One region of the Duganella hordei genome, then DNA from elsewhere that is predicted to be linked to it. Evidence: predicted binding sites of a transcription regulator. Region 1 holds the regulator's gene; each other region holds the start of a gene.
What was found. The regulator sigma-54, encoded in region 1, starts transcription at its own class of promoters, with help from an activator protein. The targets are predictions, from matches to a motif close to TGGCANGNAANCTGCTTT.
Positions count from the first base shown of each region.

Region 2: the regulator sigma-54 is predicted to act here: its motif matches at 2,450-2,467, upstream of ABWW33_RS10025 (pilin).
Region 3: the regulator sigma-54 is predicted to act here: its motif matches at 2,087-2,104, upstream of ABWW33_RS29435 (urease accessory protein UreD).
Region 4: the regulator sigma-54 is predicted to act here: its motif matches at 1,841-1,858, upstream of glnA (type I glutamate--ammonia ligase).

Region 1 covers NZ_BPWI01000026.1:8,025-12,602, reverse strand. The annotation lists gene ABWW33_RS30820 (KdsC family phosphatase) at 1-261, shown strand, start outside; gene lptC (LPS export ABC transporter periplasmic protein LptC) at 274-864, shown strand; gene lptA (lipopolysaccharide transport periplasmic protein LptA) at 888-1,487, shown strand; gene lptB (LPS export ABC transporter ATP-binding protein) at 1,488-2,240, shown strand; gene ABWW33_RS30800 (RNA polymerase factor sigma-54) at 2,250-3,728, shown strand; gene hpf (ribosome hibernation-promoting factor, HPF/YfiA family) at 3,806-4,165, shown strand; gene ABWW33_RS30790 (alginate lyase family protein) at 4,254-4,578, shown strand, end outside.
Region 2 covers NZ_BPWI01000003.1:421,511-426,088, forward strand. The annotation lists gene ABWW33_RS10010 (LysR family transcriptional regulator) at 1-342, shown strand, start outside; gene ABWW33_RS10015 (flagellar brake protein) at 461-1,171, shown strand; gene ABWW33_RS10020 (pilin) at 1,232-1,702, opposite strand; gene ABWW33_RS10025 (pilin) at 1,931-2,398, opposite strand; gene ABWW33_RS10030 (FHA domain-containing protein) at 2,593-3,171, opposite strand; gene sucD (succinate--CoA ligase subunit alpha) at 3,272-4,153, opposite strand; gene sucC (ADP-forming succinate--CoA ligase subunit beta) at 4,167-4,578, opposite strand, start outside.
Region 3 covers NZ_BPWI01000021.1:71,723-76,300, forward strand. The annotation lists gene ABWW33_RS29415 (NAD-dependent epimerase/dehydratase family protein) at 1-259, opposite strand, end outside; gene ABWW33_RS29420 (PEP-CTERM sorting domain-containing protein) at 377-1,099, opposite strand; gene ABWW33_RS29425 (SRPBCC family protein) at 1,230-1,676, shown strand; gene ABWW33_RS29430 (ArsR/SmtB family transcription factor) at 1,663-2,001, shown strand; gene ABWW33_RS29435 (urease accessory protein UreD) at 2,114-2,971, shown strand; gene ABWW33_RS29440 (urease subunit gamma) at 2,988-3,290, shown strand; gene ABWW33_RS29445 (GNAT family N-acetyltransferase) at 3,305-3,835, shown strand; gene ABWW33_RS29450 (urease subunit beta) at 3,832-4,158, shown strand; gene ureC (urease subunit alpha) at 4,173-4,578, shown strand, end outside.
Region 4 covers NZ_BPWI01000002.1:481,983-486,560, reverse strand. The annotation lists gene ABWW33_RS06455 (DUF4124 domain-containing protein) at 1-261, opposite strand, end outside; gene glnA (type I glutamate--ammonia ligase) at 386-1,801, opposite strand; gene ABWW33_RS06445 (rhodanese-like domain-containing protein) at 2,112-2,570, shown strand; gene ABWW33_RS06440 (TAXI family TRAP transporter solute-binding subunit) at 2,671-4,035, opposite strand; gene ABWW33_RS06435 (transglycosylase domain-containing protein) at 4,195-4,578, opposite strand, start outside.

The DNA.
Region 1 (4,578 bases):
ACGCCGTTCAACGCGCTGCTGGAAAAGACCGGCCTCACCGCCGAGCAGGTAGGCTTCATCGGCGACGACGTGGTCGACCTGCCGATCTTGACGCGCGTCGGCTTCGCCGTCGCCGTGCCGAACGGCCGCGCCGAAGTGCTCGAGCGCGCGCACCACACCACCGTCGCCGCCGGCGGCCGCGGCGCCGTGCGCGAAGTGTGCGAACTGCTGCTGCACGCGCAGGGCAGCTACGAGCGCGTGATGGCGCAGTTCCTGGTTTGACGGGGATCAGTCATGCGTAAAAGAACAGCCCACCGCTGGCAGCTGACCGTCATCATGGTCGTCGGCGTGTTTGTCGCCGTCGGCAGCTTCTGGCTGGTGCAGGTGGTCAATCAGGCCGGCCAGGAAGCACAGGCCGACCAGCACCGCAACGAGCCGGACTACATCATCGACCGCTTCAGCCTCGTACGCATGAACAAGGCGGGCCAGCCGGCCTACATCATTTCCGGCGACAAGCTGACCCACCGTCCGGTCGACGACGCTTCCGACATCGACAAGCCTTACGTGCACAGCCTGGCGGGCAACCAGCCGCCGATGAATATCCATGCCGATACCGCGCATGTCGACCAGGGCAATACGCGGGTCCAGCTCAATGGTAATGTGGACGTCGTGCGCCCGGCCACGCCGCAAGCGCAGGCGATGCGCATGACGACCCCGGCGCTGACCGTCTTCCCGGACGAGGAAAGAATGGAAACCACGGCGCCGGTCGCGCTGGAAATGGGCAACGCGACGGCCAACGGCGTCGGCATGAAGGCCAACAACGCCACCCGCCAGGTGCAACTGGGCGGGCGCGGGCAACTGACCGTGCCGCCGCGCGGCCATTGAAAGAACCAATGATGAAGAATGGAATGATGATGAAAAAACTGATCCTGACGGCCGCGATGCTGCTGATGGCGGCTGGCGCGGCCCATGCGGAAAAAGCCGACGCCAACAAACCGACCAAGATCGATTACGACGATCTGCAGATCGACGACGTCAAGCAAATCAAGACGCTGATCGGCAACGTCGTGCTGACCCGCGGCACCTTGCTGATGAAGTCGCCGAAGGCGGTCGTGACGACCGATCCGGAAGGCTATAACTTTGTCGTGTTGACCAGCACCCCGGGCACGCTGGCCACCTTCCGCCAGAAGCGCGACGGTGCCGGCGACCAGTGGGTCGACGGCGAAGCCGAACGCATCGAGTACAGCGACAAGACCGACCTGGTCAAGCTATTTTCCAAGGCCAAGGTGCGCCGTCTCGAAGGCGGCCGCCTGAGCGACGAGGTCGACGGCGAATTCATTTCCTATGACAGCCGCAAGGAACAGTTCGCGGTCAAGAACACCGTCACCGGCGAGAGCAAGCCGGGCGCCGGCCGTGGCACGATGGTGATCCAGCCGGCGATCCGTCCGGCGGCGCCTGCAGCCTCGGCGCCTGCCGCCTCCGCCACCACGCCTACGCCGGGGAAATAAATGGAACCATCCTGCGGTAGCACCCTGATCGTCAAAGGCCTGCAAAAGACTTACGGCAAGCGCCAGGTCGTGCACGACGTTTCGCTGCAGGTCGAGTGCGGCGAAGTGGTTGGCCTGCTGGGCCCCAACGGCGCCGGCAAGACCACCTCGTTCTACATGATCGTCGGCCTGGTGCCGTCGGACGCCGGCACCATCGACATCAGCGGCACCGACATCTCCAGCCTGCCGATCCACCGCCGCGCGTCGCTGGGGCTGTCCTACCTGCCGCAGGAAGCGTCGGTGTTCCGCAAGCTGACCGTGGAAGAAAATATCCGCGCCGTCCTCGAAATCCAGAAAGTGGACGGCAAGCCTTTATCCAAGGCTGCAATTGATGAACGGCTCAATACCCTGCTGGCCGATTTGCAGATCGAAAAGCTGCGCGAAAACCAGGCGCTGTCGCTGTCGGGCGGCGAACGCCGCCGGGTCGAGATCGCGCGCGCGCTGGCCACCAATCCGCGCTTCGTGCTGCTCGACGAACCATTCGCCGGGGTCGACCCGATCGCCGTCATTGAGATCCAGCGCATCGTGCGCTTCCTCAAGGAACGCGGCATCGGCGTCCTCATTACCGATCACAATGTGCGCGAGACGCTGGGCATCTGCGACCGCGCGTATATCATCAACCAGGGCACGGTATTGGCTTCAGGCCGGCCAGACGACATCATCGCCAATGAGTCGGTGCGTCGCGTGTACCTGGGTGAACACTTCAGGATGTAGCCTTACCCCATGAAACAGTCATTGCAACTGCGCACGTCGCAGCACCTCGCGCTGACACCTCAGCTGCAGCAGTCGATCCGGCTGCTGCAGTTGTCCACGCTGGAGCTGCACCAGGAACTCGAACAGCTGCTGACCGATAACCCGCTGCTGGAGCGTCTCGACGACCCGCTGGACCGCTCGCTGCGGCTGCTGTCGGACGGCGCCATCAGCCAGCAGGCCCCGGTCGGCGACGCGCCGCCGGAAGGCCCGCCCAACGCGCAGGAAGCGCCGGCCGCCGACGCCGACAACTACGACGGCCCCGCCGCCGACACCGAAAGCACCAGCAGCGACGCCGACGTCGACTGGAGCGACGCCGGCCGCAGCAAGGCGCCCGACGACGAGGACGCGCGCCCGCAGCTCGAAGCCAACCACTGCACGCTGCGCGAGCACCTGATGGAACAGATGCGCGTGACGGTGCTGGAAATGCGCGACCGCGCGCTGGTCGAGCTGATCATCGACGCGCTCGACGAAAACGGCTACCTGGAGGAATCGCTGGAGGACATCCACGCCCGCCTGCCGGAGGAACTGGAACTGGACATCGACGAACTGCAGACCGCCTTGTCGCTGCTGCAGAGCTTTGATCCGATGGGCGTGGGCGCGCGCAACGCGTCCGAGTGCCTGGCGCTGCAAATCAAGCGCTTGCCGGGCGTGCCGATGGTGACGCGGCGCATGGCGCTGGCCATCGTTGAAAACCATCTGACGTGGTTTGCCCAGCGCGATTTCAACAAGCTGAAAAAAGCGCTGCTGTGCGACGACGAGGATTTGCGCGAGGCGCAAACCGTGATCCGCCAGTGCAATCCGCATCCCGGTTCGGCGTTCGCGTCGGACGTGTCCGACTACGTGGTGCCGGACGTCATCGTCAAGAAATCGCGCACCGGTTGGCAGGTCAGCCTGAACAACGACGTCATGCCGCGCCTGCGCGTCAACGCCATGTACGCCAACCTGCTCAAGCAGGGAAAAGGCGAGGGCGCGATGGGCGCGCAGCTGCAGGAAGCCAAGTGGCTGATCAAGAATATGCGCCAGCGTTTCGACACCATCCTGCGCGTCGCCCAGGCGATAGTAGAAAGACAAAAGAACTTTTTCTCGCACGGCGCGGTTGCCATGCGCCCCCTTGTGCTTCGCGAAATTGCTGATACACTGGGTTTACACGAGAGTACTATTTCTCGGGTAACAACTCAAAAATACATGCTGACCCCGCACGGCATGTTTGAGTTGAAATATTTCTTTGGTAGCCATGTCGCCACCGAAGCGGGAGGGGAAGCAAGTTCGACGGCGATACGCGCACTCATCGTGCAATTGACAGGAGCAGAAGACCCGAAAAATCCTTTATCCGACAGTAAGATTGCGGACATGCTGGGAGAACAAGGCATGGTGATTGCGCGACGAACTGTTGCCAAATATCGCGAAGCGTTGAAAATCCCGCCAGTCAGTCTCCGCAAGTCTTTGTAGTTACTTGGTTCCTGCGCGCCCGGTAGTAATGGGCCACGCACTAACCGTAAGAAGCGACATCATCTTTAGGAGTGTGTATGAATCTCACCATCAGTGGACATCATCTCGAAGTGACCTCGGCCATCCGTGAATACGTGCAGAACAAGCTCGAACGCGTCACACGCCACTTTGATCAAGTGATTGATATTGCTGTCATTCTGACTGTAGATAACCTTAAAGAGAAAGAGAAACGCCAGAAGGCTGAAATCAACCTGCGCATGTCGGGTAAAACCGTCTACGTGGAAAGCCTGTCCCAGGACCTGTACGCCGCCATCGATACGCTGATCGACAAGCTGGATCGGCAGGTCATGAAATACAAAGCCAAGGTCCAAGAGCACGGCCACGATGCGATCAAGCATCTCCCGGATAGCTACGAACCCGCTGCCGCCGCCCTATAACAACGGCCCCGGCACCACTCGACTAAGGGCGCATCGGCGCCCTTTTTTGAGGTAAGATAGTTAAACGTTTAACTTGATGAGCCCTCCCATGAAATCTCACCTGATTGCCAGCACGTCATTGCTTGGCCTGCTCGCCACCGGCGCGGCGCTGGCGTGCGAAGCGCCGCCGCCGGCCCGCATCGACATCGACGCCAACAGCTACTACTCGGACGCGCACCATTCCGTCATCGATCCGGTGCTACGGGCGCGCAACATCGCCAACACCAAGCCGATCGAAGACTTCCTGGCCGAGGTGGCGAAGGGCGCCACCGCCTACCAGCTCGACCCCAAGGCCAACGCGGCCGACGGCGCCTGCGCGCTGACCTGGCTGGCCAGCTGGGCCGGGCAGAAGGCCATGCTGGGCAAGCTGTCCA
Region 2 (4,578 bases), on a different contig from region 1:
TATACCCTGCTCGCTGAAGAAGGACGGGGCTGGGCATTCACTAACGGCGAGGTGCACGTGACGGGCCGCCTCAAGCTCAACAGCCTGGAGGGGGTGCGCCGCGCGGCGCTGGCGAACATGGGCATAGGCTATTTGCCGGCGTGGATGGTCGCCCATGAGCTTCGCAGCGGCAAGCTTCAACTTGTCCTGGGCGATCATGCAAAGAAATCGCCGGTCAATGCGGTGTATTCCGCTGACCGGCTACTGCCACTGCGCGCGACGGTCTTCATCGACTTCATCGCCGCCTTGTTCGCCGCCACGCCGGGACTGGACGGGCTGCCCTTGTCCAGGACGCCAGACTAAAGCACGCCGCGACCAAATCGCAACTGCTCGTCTTGTCTGATTGTTACCTTCACATGGCAGGTATATAATTGATGTCACGGAAGTAATTATTTGACGCAGGCCTCACGAAAGAATTTGCATGAGCAGCACTCCTCCAGCAGGCGAAGCCAAGACTCAGGAATACGAATTCGAGCAGATGAACCTGCAGGTAGGCGGCAGGATACAGTTCATTACTCACCGTACCATCAAACCCATCCAGCACTTCTCCACGCTGATAGGATGGTCCAAAGACGAATACATGATCGTCAAGGTGCCGTTCGAGAATGGCGCACCGATCGCGCTCAACGATGGCGACAAGCTGACGATCCGGGTCTTTTCCGGCGTGAACGTGTGTTCGTTCTCGTGCGTCGTGCAGCGCGTGTTCCCCAGGCCGCTGTTTTATGTCCACCTGTCGTTCCCGGTATCGATCCAGGGCACCAGCCTGCGGGCGGCGATGCGGGTCAAGGTCGATATCCCGGCGCAGGTGACGACGCCGGTCGGCACCACCTCGGTATTCCTGGTCAATCTGAGCGTTTCCGGCGCGTTGATCGAGTCGGCCAAGAAGCTGTCGGAAGACGACGACCAAGTCGGGCTGTCGTTCTACCTGATCGCCCAGCCCGGCAACCGGCAGGTGCGCATCAACCCGCAGGCGACGATACGCAATATCAACATGGTCAAGCCGGCCACCGGCGACAAGCCCGACGTGTTCACCTACGGCGTGCAGTTCATCGACCTGGATCCGGTTCACTACACGATGCTGCAAAACCTAACCTACGAAGCGCTGATCGCCGACCGCCAGAAGATCGTCTGATGCGTTTTGCATGGACGAAAAAAAACCCGGCATCAGCCGGGTTTTTAGCTCAAACATCCATTAAGGCAGGATGTTGTTCTTCGTGATGGCAGCCTGCGCAGCCGTATTGGTCACGGTGGTGGTGGCTTTCCAGGTCAGGTTGGTTGCGCCAGCCGCGATGGTCGGGGTGTAGACAATGGTCAGGCCATCGACGCCAGTACCCAGACCGGTACCCAGGGTCAGCGTGATAATACCCTTGGCAACGGTAGCCGAAGCAACTTCCTTGGTGGTGGTAAATGCGGCAGGGATGCCGTTGGTGCCCATGTCGCAAGCGGTCAGGATGCCGCCGGCTTCCTGGGCGCAAACAGCAACCGCGGTTTTCAGCGAATCAGCAGCGCCCTGGGCGTTGGCGATCTTGGCTTTGACGGTGTAGTCGCTATACGCAGGGATTGCCACGGCGGCCAGGATACCGATAATGGCAACCACGATCATCAGCTCGATCAGGGTGAAGCCGGCTTGTGCTTGTTTCTTCATCATTTTCATGGATTTCATTTTTCTACTCCTGGTTGGGGTACATCAATTTTTTGTTAGGTAGTTCCCTATGAGCAATTGCTGTGCCAGGGTCTTTTTACTCGTCAATCAAACTAAAAACCGCCAAAAGCTGCCATTTTTTGTCAGTTTTCATGACGCAATTTGTCAATGCATTAAGTGACTGACAAATTTTGTCGACTGCTGGCAAAAAAAAACCCGGCCAAGGCCGGGTTTTTCGTCCATCAACCATTAAGGCGTTACGTTGTTCTTCGTGATGGCAGCCGCCGCAGCCGTGTTGGTCACGGTGGTGGTGGCCTTCCAGGTCAGATTGGTTGCACCAGCTGCGACGGTTGGGGTGTAGATAATGGTCAGGCCATCGACGCCGGTACCCAGACCGGTACCCAGTGTCATGGTGATCACGCCTGCAGCGACGGTTGCGCTGGCAACTTCCTTGGTCGGGGTGAAGACTGGGATGCCTGGCTTGGTATCGGAACAATCGGTCAGCGTGCCGCCGGCTTCCTGCGCGCACACGGCCACGGCGGTTTTCAGCGAATCGGCAGCGCCCTGGGCGTTGGCGATCTTGGCCTTGACGGTATAGTCGCTGTACGCCGGGATCGCCACAGCCGCCAGGATACCGATAATGGCAACCACGATCATCAGTTCGATCAGCGTGAAGCCAGCCTGTGCTTGTTTCTTCATCATTTTCATGGATTTCATTTTCGACTCCAGGGTGTGTTGAGCATCAAAATTTTGTAGAGCACCTAGCTATGTGCAATTGACGTGCCAACCCTTTTTGCAAAGAAATCCCGCTGAAAACGCTAGAAACTGCCGTTTTTTGTCGGTCCGACTGCCCTTTTTTGTCAGCCGGTACGCCGCAATTTGTCAGCTGAGCCCGCGACTGACAAATTTGGTCAGGCGATGCGGAAGGCCATTTGGGTTCCGCTGAGATCGATCAAGTCGCCCGGGTGCAATCGTTGCGCCGCCTGCTTGCCCAAGGCGACGCCGTTCACCAGCGGCGCCACATCGCCTTCCGTGTGGACGATAGAATACGCATCCGGCTGGCGATGGATCACCACCACCTGCACGCCGGCGCGGCCGAGCGTGGTCTGCGGCTTGGTCAGCGCCACCTGCTTGCCGGCATTATTGCCATTTAATACTTCGATTTGTGCCAGCAACGGTGCCGCCGCCGCCATCGGCCGTACGCCGTCGGCCACGAACTCGACCTGGAACTTGGCCATCTTGATCACATCCTGGTGCTGCAGGAAATGCTTGCCGATGCGATGGCCGTTGACGAAGGTGCCGTTGGTGCTGTGCAGGTCCTCCAGGAAGGAGTCGTCAAGGATGGTGACGATGACCGCGTGTTCGCCGCTGACGGCCGGATGCGTCAGCACGATGTCGTTGCGCGGGTGACGGCCGATGGTCATCCGCTCCTTGCTCAGTTGTACTTGCTGTTCTACCTGCCCATCCCGCGAGATGATGATCTTCGCCAATCTGGTCTCCAAAAGAAAAAGCCCCGTGTGGCCTTGCGACGATCTTGAGCGTCGCATGCGCACATGGGGCTTTTTTATTCCACATTCAAGCTGGCTGTTATTACAGCATGGCTTTCAGCAGACGCGCCATTTCGGACGGGTTCTTGGTGACGGTGATGCCGCAAGCTTCCATGATTTCCAGTTTGGCTTGTGCGGTGTCAGCGCCGCCGGAGATCAGCGCGCCGGCGTGGCCCATGCGCTTGCCCGGAGGAGCGGTAACGCCGGCGATGAAGCCGACCACTGGTTTCTTCATGTTGTCTTTGATCCAGTAAGCCGCGTTGGCTTCGTCCGGGCCGCCGATTTCGCCGATCATGATGACCGCGTCGGTGTCAGGATCGTCGTTGAACATCTTCATGACGTCGATGTGCTTGAGACCGTTGATCGGGTCGCCGCCGATGCCGACTGCCGACGACTGGCCCAGGCCCAGCGCGGTCAGCTGACCGACTGCTTCATAGGTCAGGGTGCCCGAACGCGAGACCACGCCGATGCGGCCCTTGCGGTGGATGTGGCCTGGCATGATGCCGATCTTGATTTCGTCAGGGGTGATCAGGCCTGGGCAGTTAGGGCCCAGCAGCAGGGTCTTCGAGCCAGCTTTGGCCATGCGGTCCTTCAGGGCCATCATGTCGCGGACTGGAATGCCTTCGGTGATGCAGATGGCCAGATCCATTTCAGCTTCGACAGCTTCCCAGATCGCGGCGGCCGCGCCTGCAGGCGGCACGTAGATCACCGACACGTTTGCGCCGGTTTCTTTTTTCGCTTCGGTCACGTTGGCGAAAATAGGAATGCCTTCGAAGTCTTCGCCGGCTTTCTTAGGATTCACGCCTGCCACGAAAGCAGCTTTGCCGTTCGCGTAGTCGCGGCACATGCGGGTGTGGAATTGACCGGTCTTGCCGGTAATACCTTGGGTAACGACTTTGGTATCTTTATTGATCAGAATGGACATGTTGATTCCTTAATTAAGCTTGACCGGCAGCGGCTGCTACAACGCTCTTCGCTGCATCTTCCATGGTGTCGGCTGCGATGATAGGCAGACCGGAATCGGCCAGCATCTTCTTGCCCAGGTCTTCGTTGGTGCCCTTCATGCGCACCACCAGAGGCACCTTCAGCGAAACGGCTTTCGATGCGGTGATCACGCCTTCGGCGATGACGTCGCAACGCATGATGCCGCCGAAGATGTTCACCAGGATGGCTTTCAGGCCTGGGTTTTTCAGCATGATCTTGAACGCTTCGGTCACTTTCTCAGCCGTTGCGCCGCCGCCCACGTCCAGGAAGTTGGCCGGCTCGCCGCCGAACAGCTTGATGGTGTCCATGGTGGCCATGGCCAGGCCGGCGCCGTTCACCAGGCAGCCGATGTTGCCGTCCAGCGAG
Region 3 (4,578 bases), on a different contig from region 1:
GCGCCTCGATAATCGCCTCGACGGCGGCGCGGTTGTCGCTGCTGGCGGCGTTGATGACGGCGTCGGCCGCCTGCGCCTGGGCGATCAGCAGGTCGCGGTCGTTCAGCGTGCCGACCACGCCGGTCACGCCTATCTTTGCCAGTTCATCCAATTGTTCCGGCTTGCGCACCAGGCCAGTGACCTGATGGCCGGCGCCGGCCAGCCGTGCCGCGATCGAGCCGCCGATAAATCCCGCGGCTCCGGTGACGAATATTTTCATGACACGCTCACTTATTCAAATCGATAAGCGAACAGTATGGGGCGGGGCGCCGCGCACACCAAGATGGCGCGGCGCAAAGTACTTTTGAGTCCCCGGCAAGGATGCAGGGAATCTCGGTCAGGCCTTGCGCTGCTTGCGCTTGGCGACCACGCCCAACAACGCCAGGCCGCCCAGCAGCATGGCATAGGCGTCCGCTTCCGGCACCGGCGCGGCGGCGATGGCAAACGACAGGTTGTCGGCATAGCCGTCGTTGTACGAGCCGGCATTGCGGGTCATGTCCAGTGCGATGCCGACGCTCAGCGTGCCGACCGGGATGTAGCCTTGCGTGTCGCGCGCGAGCAGGCCGGTGTGGTTGCCACGGTCGGCGGCGGAAACGCCGGCCAGGCTGGCGCTCGACAGCACCGCGCCGCCCGCGCCGAAGAAGGTGGCGGTCAGCGAGGCGTTGTCGTTTTGCGATTCATAACCGCCCAGCCATGCCGACAGGTCGTAGCGCGATGCGCCGGTGTTGATGGCCGCGCTCAGGGACGACAGGTCGATGGTTTGCGTGGCGCGGGAGGCGCCGTTGCTCTCGCCGCCGGCAAAGAAGTTCAGGCCGCGATCGGCGGGACCCGGATCGGCTGCGAACGGGAAGCCGCCGCTGGCGCCGTAGGTGACTGCGGTGAAGTTCGAGGTGGTCGACCAGCCCGGAACGGCAACCAGGCCGCCGTTGCTGGAACCGGCGCCGGCTTCCGCGTTGCCGTTGACGATCAGGTTGGCGCCGAAACCGCTGGCCTGCGCGGCAGGAGCCAGCGCCAGGGTCAGGGAGGCGGCCAGCACCGCTGCGAATGGGGAAAATCTCATGGCTATCCTTGTTTGATATTGCAATTAATTAAACATGTTTATTTTACAATTAAACTGAGGCAAAAGTAAATGCAATCAAATGGTTGCCCAATTTGCGGTGAACGGCTAATATGCAACCAGGAGGTGGCATATGAAAAACGAAATCGAAAAGCAGATCGATGTGAAGGCGCCGTTGTCCCGCGTGTGGCGCGCGCTGACCGACTACCGCGAGTTTGGCCAGTGGTTCCAGGTCAGGCTGGACGGGCCGTTCGTGCCGGGCCAGGCGTGCGCCGGGGCGATGACTTACCCGGGCTTCGAAGGCAAGCCGTTCACGGTGATGGTGAAGGAGATACAGCCGGAGCGCTTGTTCTCCTATACCTGGCATCCGTACGCCCTCGACCCGGACCGCGATTACGACGCGGAACCGCAGACGCTGGTGGTGTTCACGCTGCAGGAGATCGCCGGCGGCACACGCCTGACGGTCAACGAATCCGGCTTCGACAGCCTGCCTGCCGACCGTCGCGAGGAAGCGTTCAGCATGAACGAAGGGGGCTGGGAAGCGCAACTGCAAAACGTGGCGCGTCATGTTGCGCAGTAAAGGCAACCGCGATCAGCAGCACGCGCCTGTGTTTTTCGCGCTGGGCGACGAAACCCGGCTTTGGCTGGTCGGCCGGCTGGCCGATGGTTCGTCGCACAGCATCTCCGAGCTGACCGAAGGTTCGACGCTGACGCGCCAGGCCATCACCAAGCATCTGCACGTGCTGGAGGGGGCAGGGCTGGTACGCAGCATCCGCATCGGCCGCGAAAGCCGCTACGAATTCGCGCATGAGCCGATCGCGGACATGCAAGCCTTCCTGGCGCAGGTGTCGGCGCGCTGGGACGTGCGCCTGGCACGGTTGAAAGCGCTGGTCGAAGGCGACTAGCAAAGAGTCTCGCACCGCAATGGTGCAAGACGTTCGCTTTGGTGCGAAAAAAAGTCCTTACGGCGCTGCCGCGCCGGAATTCAGCTGGCATGACGATTGCATTAAGTGAGTCATGCCCGATACCACCGCATCCAGAGAACTCGCCGCCGGCCACAGCGCCTGGCAGGCCAGCCTCACCCTCGGATTCGCGGACGACGCAGGCACCACGCGGCTGTTCGACAATCTTCACCACGGCCCGCTGCGCGTGCAGAAGGCGCTGTATCCGGAGGACGCCAAGGTCTGCCACGCGATCGTCGTCCATCCGCCGGGCGGCGTGGTCGGCGGCGACCAGCTGACGATCGATATCGGCGTCGGTCCGCAGGCGCATGCCTTCATCACCACGCCCGGCGCCGCCAAGTGGTACAAGGCCAACGGCAAGGTGTCGCGGCAGACGGTGAGTCTCAACGTGGGCGCCGGCGCCGCACTCGAATGGCTGCCGCAAGAGACGATCTTTTTTGATACCGCTAACGTGGCGCTGGAGCAGGAGATCGCGCTGGCCGCAGGCGCCACCTACATCGGCTGCGAGATCCTTTGCATGGGCCGGCGCGGTTCGGGCGAAACCTTCAGCACCGGCACCGTCACCCAGCGCAGCAGCATCCGCCGCGACGGCAAATTGATCTGGTGGGAGCAGGGCGCGATGCGCGGCGGACGTCTAGAGAGCCCGCTGGCGCTGAACGGCAAGACCGTCTGCGCCACGCTGATCGCCGCCGGCAAGCCGGTGCCGGCCGCCGTGCTGGCCGAGATCCGCGCCGACATTCAAGCCGACGGCGAACACGTTTTCGGCGTCACGCAAACCAAGGGCGTGCTGGTCGCGCGCCACCTGGGCGACGACAGCGAAACCGCGCGCCGCCTGATGCTCACCGTCTGGCGCCGTTTGCGCCCGCACCTGCTCGATCGCGAGGCCGTCACGCCACGCATCTGGCAAACCTGAAACCCTTAGAGAACATATGGACCTGACACCAAGAGAAAAAGACAAGCTGCTGATTTTCACCGCCGGCATCGTGGCGGAGCGCCGCCTCGCGCGCGGCTTGAAGCTGAACTATCCGGAAGCGGTGGCGCTGATCACCTGCGCCATCATGGAAGGCGCGCGCGACGGCAAGACCGTGGCCCAGCTGATGTCCGACGGCACCCGCATCCTGACCCGCAACGACGTCATGGAAGGCATCCCGGAGATGATCCCGGACATCCAGGTCGAAGCCACTTTCCCGGACGGCAGCAAGCTGGTGACCGTGCACAACCCGATTCCATAGATTCCATAGCGCGTATGAAGATATTCCAACCGAACCTGGAGCAGTTTGACGCGGCCCGCGCCGATCTGGTGGTGCTGCTGCTGGACGCGGTGGCGCATGGCTCGTCGCTCGGCTTCCTGGCATCGCTGACGCCGACAGAAGCCAGTTCCTACTGGTGCGAGGTGCGCGCGGCAATGCAGACCGACGCGCGCCTGCTGTGGTTTGCGGAACGCGAAGGCCGCGTCGTCGGCACGGTGCAGATGGAGTTGTGCCAGAAGCGCAACGGCGTCAATCGCGCCGAGGTGCAGAAGCTGCTGGTGCACAGCGGCGCGCAGCGCCAGGGCATAGCGCGCCGGCTGATGCAGGAAGTGGAAGAGGTGGCGCGCTCGCTGCAACGCGGCCTGCTGTACCTGGACACCGAAGCCGGCTCGCCGGCGGAACCGTTTTACCTGGCTTGCGGCTTTACCTACGCCGCCGGCCTCCCCGAGTACGCCTGCAGCCCATCCGGCGAATGGCGTTCAAATGCAATCTACTACAAGACATTGTTTTTAAGGAGCTCACTATGATACCCGGTGAATATCTGCTCGAAGAGGGCGAGATCGGCCTGAATGAGGGCCGCGCCACTGCGACCGTCGTGGTGACCAACCAGGGCGACCGGCCGGTGCAGGTCGGCTCGCATTTTCATTTTTTCGAAGTCAACACTGAGCTCAAGTTCGAGCGCTGGAAAGCCTACGGCATGCGCTTGAATATCGCGGCCGGCACCGCCGTCCGCTTCGAGCCGGGCCAGCAGCGCACCGTCGAACTGGTGAAGCTGGGCGGCGAGCAGAAGGTGTATGGTTTCAACGGCAAAGTAATGGGCAAGCTGGACCCCAATCCACCAAAAAGCTAATAACAAAGGCTGATATGGCTACAATCTCGCGCCGCGCCTACTCGGAAATGTTCGGTCCCACGAAAGGGGACCGCATCCGCCTGGCTGACACCGAACTGTTTATCGAAATCGAAAAAGACTACGCCACCTACGGCGAGGAAGTGAAATTTGGCGGCGGCAAAGTGATCCGCGACGGCATGGGCCAGTCGCAGCGCGTGGCCGCCGACGTGATGGACACGGTGATCACCAACGCGGTGATCGTCGACCACTGGGGCATCGTCAAGGCCGACATCGGCCTGAAGAACGGCCTGATCGCCGGCATCGGCAAGGCCGGCAATCCGGACATCCAGCCGGATGTGACGATGGCCATCGGCGGCGCCACCGAAATCATCGCCGGCGAAGGCATGATCGTCACCGCCGGCGGCGTCGACACGCACATCC
Region 4 (4,578 bases), on a different contig from region 1:
CTGCTCGGCGCCATCGACGCGCGGAAAGTCGCCCGGCGCGATCGTCGGCAGCGACGGGCGCATGACAGGCACCTGGCGGCGCGCCGGCGCCGGCACCACGGTGCCCGGCAAGTCCATCGACTTGCAATAGCTGCCGCGATTGACGTCGGTGTATTCGATGCTGCCGTTCGGTAGCGTGCACTTGTAAATCACGCCTTGCGCGTGGACCCAGCCGCAGCCCATCAGCGCCAGCAAAATGCATCGTTTCAAACTAGTTATCATTCGTTATCCGTGGGTGGAACATTCCATCCCGAATATACAACATCCAATGAAAAACGCGGGGAAAGCTGCTGCTCGCCCCGCGTTTTTTACCGGCTACAAGCGCCTGCAACAGAGGCGCGTTGTATTACAGCGAGTAGTACATGTCGAACTCGGCAGGGTGAGTCGTCATGCGCATGCGCTGGACGTCCTGCATTTTCAGTTCGATGTAGGCATCGATCATGGAATCGCTGAACACGCCGCCACGGGTCAGGAACTCGCGGTCTTTGTTCAGGTGATCCAGTGCCTCTTCCAGCGACGAGCACACGGTTGGGATCAGCGCGTCTTCTTCCGGCGGCAGGTGGTACAGATCCTTCGATGCTGCCTCGCCCGGGTGGATCTTGTTGGCGATACCGTCCAGACCAGCCATCAGCAGTGCTGCGAAGCACAGGTAGACGTTGGCCAGTGGATCCGGGAAGCGGGTTTCGATACGGCGGCCTTTTGGATTGGCGACGTGTGGAATACGGATCGAAGCCGAACGGTTACGGGCCGAGTACGCCAGTTTGACTGGCGCTTCGAAGCCTGGGACCAGACGCTTGTACGAGTTGGTGCCTGGGTTGGTGATCGCGTTCAGCGCCTTGGCGTGCTTGATGATGCCGCCGATGTAGTACAGCGCGGTTTCCGACAGGCCGGCATAGCCGTCGCCGGCGAACAGGTTGACGCCGTCTTTCCAGATCGACTGGTGCACGTGCATGCCCGAACCGTTGTCGCCAACGATAGGCTTAGGCATGAAGGTGGCGGTCTTGCCATAGCTGTGGGCCACGTTCCAGACCACGTATTTCAGGTTCTGGGTCCAGTCGGCGCGCTCGACCAGGGTCGAGAACTTGGTGCCGATTTCGTTCTGGCCGGCGCCGGCCACTTCGTGGTGGTGCACTTCGACCGGGATGCCCAGCGATTCCAGGATCAGGCACATTTCCGAACGCATGTCCTGGAAGCTGTCGACTGGTGGCACTGGGAAGTAGCCGCCCTTGACGGTAGGACGATGGCCGCTGTTGCCGCCTTCGATTTCCTTGTCGGTCGACCACGACGCTTCGTCGGAATCGATCTTGACGAAGCAGCCGGACATGTCGATCTTCCAGCGCACGCTGTCGAAGATGAAGAACTCAGGCTCAGGGCCGAAGTAGGCGGTGTCGCCCATGCCGGACGATTTCAGGTAGGCTTCAGCGCGCTTGGCGATGGAGCGTGGATCGCGGTCGTAACCCTTGCCGTCCGACGGTTCGATCACGTCGCACTGCATGAACAGGGTGGTTTCTTCCATGAACGGGTCGATGTTCGCGGTGTTTGGATCTGGCAGCAGTATCATGTCCGATGCTTCGATGCCCTTCCAGCCGGCGATCGAGGAACCGTCGAATGCGTGACCCGATTCGAACTTGTCGATGTCGAAGTGCGACACAGGCACGGTTACGTGCTGTTCTTTACCACGGGTGTCGGCGAAACGGAAATCAACGAATTTGACTTCGTTTTCCTGGACCATTTTCAGAACTTCTGCGGCTGTCATTGCCATGCGTATCTCCTAAAGGAATGTGGGACTCGTGCGCTCTAATAAGCAGTATCCGTGCCAGCCTGAAACTCATATTAATATGCCGATAGCATCTTTGAACTTGCTGGTAAATGAATCTAAAATCGGCCAGCAGATCGAAATGCCTATATTTGCGGCAGATCAACATAGCACCAATTCAGTGCATTTCTCAAATATTGCACCTATTTTGTGCGCATTGGGAATTTTTCTAAAAACTGCACGACTTTGGTGCGTGCGTGTATCGGGCTTGAACAGGAAGCCTATAATAAACTTAATCTTATTTCTGGAACATGACATGAGCACGATAGACGATATTCTCGCGCTGGCGCGCAGCCGCAGCAGGGACTGGCCCTATGCCGGCGCGGTCACGCCGCAGGAGGCGTATGAGCTGGTCAGTGCCGACAACGCCGTCAAGCTGGTCGACGTGCGCACCAATGCCGAGCGTGACTGGGTCGGACGGGTCACCATACCGGAAGCCCAACATGGTGCGGTGCAGTGGAGCACCTATCCGGGCGGGAACGCCAACCACGAGTTCATCGAGCAGCTGAACTCGGTGGCCCGCAAGGACCAGGTGCTGCTGTTCCTGTGCCGCTCCGGCGTGCGTTCGCGCAACGCCGCCAAGCTGGCCACCGAGCACGGCTACCAGCACTGCTACGATATCCTGGAAGGCTTCGAGGGCGACAAGGACGAGCACGGCCACCGCAAGAACGTCAACGGCTGGTGCAAGGCCGGCCTGCCATGGACCGGAGCATAACCTTCGCCGTCATTCCCGCGCAAGCGGGAATCCATGCTGAGGCACACACGGATGCGTTCTATGGATTCCCGCCTGCGCGGGAATGACAGCGGGGTGCGGATTAGACCGGCACCGCCTCGTCGGCGGCCGGCGACATTTCGCCCATCAGGAACTGGATGCGCTTGCGCACGAACTGTATGTGGCTGCGCAAGCCATACAAGCCATCGGCAAAGGACAGCGGGATCGATACCTGGTTGACCAGCTCCTCGATCTCGTTGAGGCGCTTGAGCTGCTCCTCGTAGACCTGCATGCGCGTCTCCTCCTGCGCCTCCTCCACCCTTTGCTCCACCGCGCGCAGCTGGCCGTACCAGCGGTACACGCGCGAGCGGATGCGCCACACGTACAGCGGCGGCACCACCTTGGACAGCGGCAGTATCAGCGCGCCCAGCGCCACCACCACGACCCACATGCGGTCGAAGAAATTGGCCAGCCAGAAGGTCATGTAGCGCTGCAGCAGCGGCGGACCGCTCTTGTAGAACTTGGCCGCCTCCGAATCGACCGGAATCTCGGTGTACTTGGCCGACGGGAACTGCCCCTGCTGCGAGAACCAGCCGGCGCCGCCGTGGATGCTGCTGGCCGCCTGCACGAACAAATCCACCAGCGCCGGATGCAGGTCGTCGCGCGCGACCAGCGTGGCGGTCGGCGCGATCAGGTTGTAGTCCTCGGACGGGATATCGCGGCCCAGGTCGACGATCCCCTGCGGCAGCACCACGTGGCTCAGGAACGGCAGCTTGCGCGCGTAGGCCTCGGCCTGGGTGAAATTGAACAGCTTGATGCCCGGCGTTTGCAGCAGCATCTGGATCAGCGGCGCCTCCGGCGCGGAGGTGAACACCAGGCCGTCGATGCGGCCTTCCAGCAGCTCCACCGTGGCCGGCGTGTTGGCCAGCGAGAAGCGCTCGACTTCGCCCTTCTCGACGCCGTTCAGCTCCAGCACCTGGCGCAGCAGGCGCGGCGAGCCGGCGCCCTTCGGGCCGTAGTTGATCTTCATGCCCCTCAGCTGGCTCAACTGGGTGATGGGCTTCTTGCCCTTGGTTTCGCGCAGGAACAGCCACAGCGGCTCGACAAACAGGCTGCCCAGCGAGGTCAGGCCTTCGCGCTCGGCGGCCTCCTCGTTGGTGGAGCCGCTCTGGACGAAGGCGATGTCGACCTGGCCGGCCTTGAGCAGCTTGAGGTTTTCGCTGGAGCCGGCGGACGGCATCAGCGTCACCTTGACGCCATGCTTGGCCAGCGCGGCCGCGTATTTCTTGCCGAATTCCTCGTAGGCGCTGTTTTCCTGGCCGGTGGCCAGGCGCACCGTGCGCGGCGGCGCCGGGTCAACCAGCCAGTAGGCCAGCAGGCAGACGCCGGCGATCAGCGCAATGGTGGGGGCGGCGGCGACAAACAAGTCCCGCATCGAGAATTGCGTGAACTTGAGGATTTTGGACATGTGATGGCGCATAGGTTTCATGGGCTGATACATTGCCAACAAATGAGCAACTATGCAAGGGAATCCGGGGTCAGATCCGACATTTGGACACGAGCTCTGCCGTAACGGCCGTTACGGCAGAGCTCGTGTCCAAATGTCGGATCTGACCCCGGATTTAGATCAGCCGCCGCAGGCCTGCAGCGGCGGTTTCACGACTGCGGGCACTTCTCCCCCGGCTTTCGCGACCAACGCCACGGTGGCGGGCTTCGCCACGGGATTGGGTTCGATCAGCGGCATCAGGCTCGGCGCCAGCACCACCAGCAGCTGCACCGGCAGCGCGCTGGTGAAGTCGTAGTGCTTCGACTCCGGCCCGTGCACGTAGGCCGTCATCGAACCGAAGAAGCGCTCGCCGATATTGAACACGAACGTGGCCGACCGGTTCACATAGCGCGACTCGATCAGCCGCCCGCCGCCGCCGTACACGTCGAAGCGCTGGTCGCCGGTGCCGGTCTTGCCGCCGACCGGAATCACCTTGCCGTCCGATCCGACGAAGGCCATGCGCGC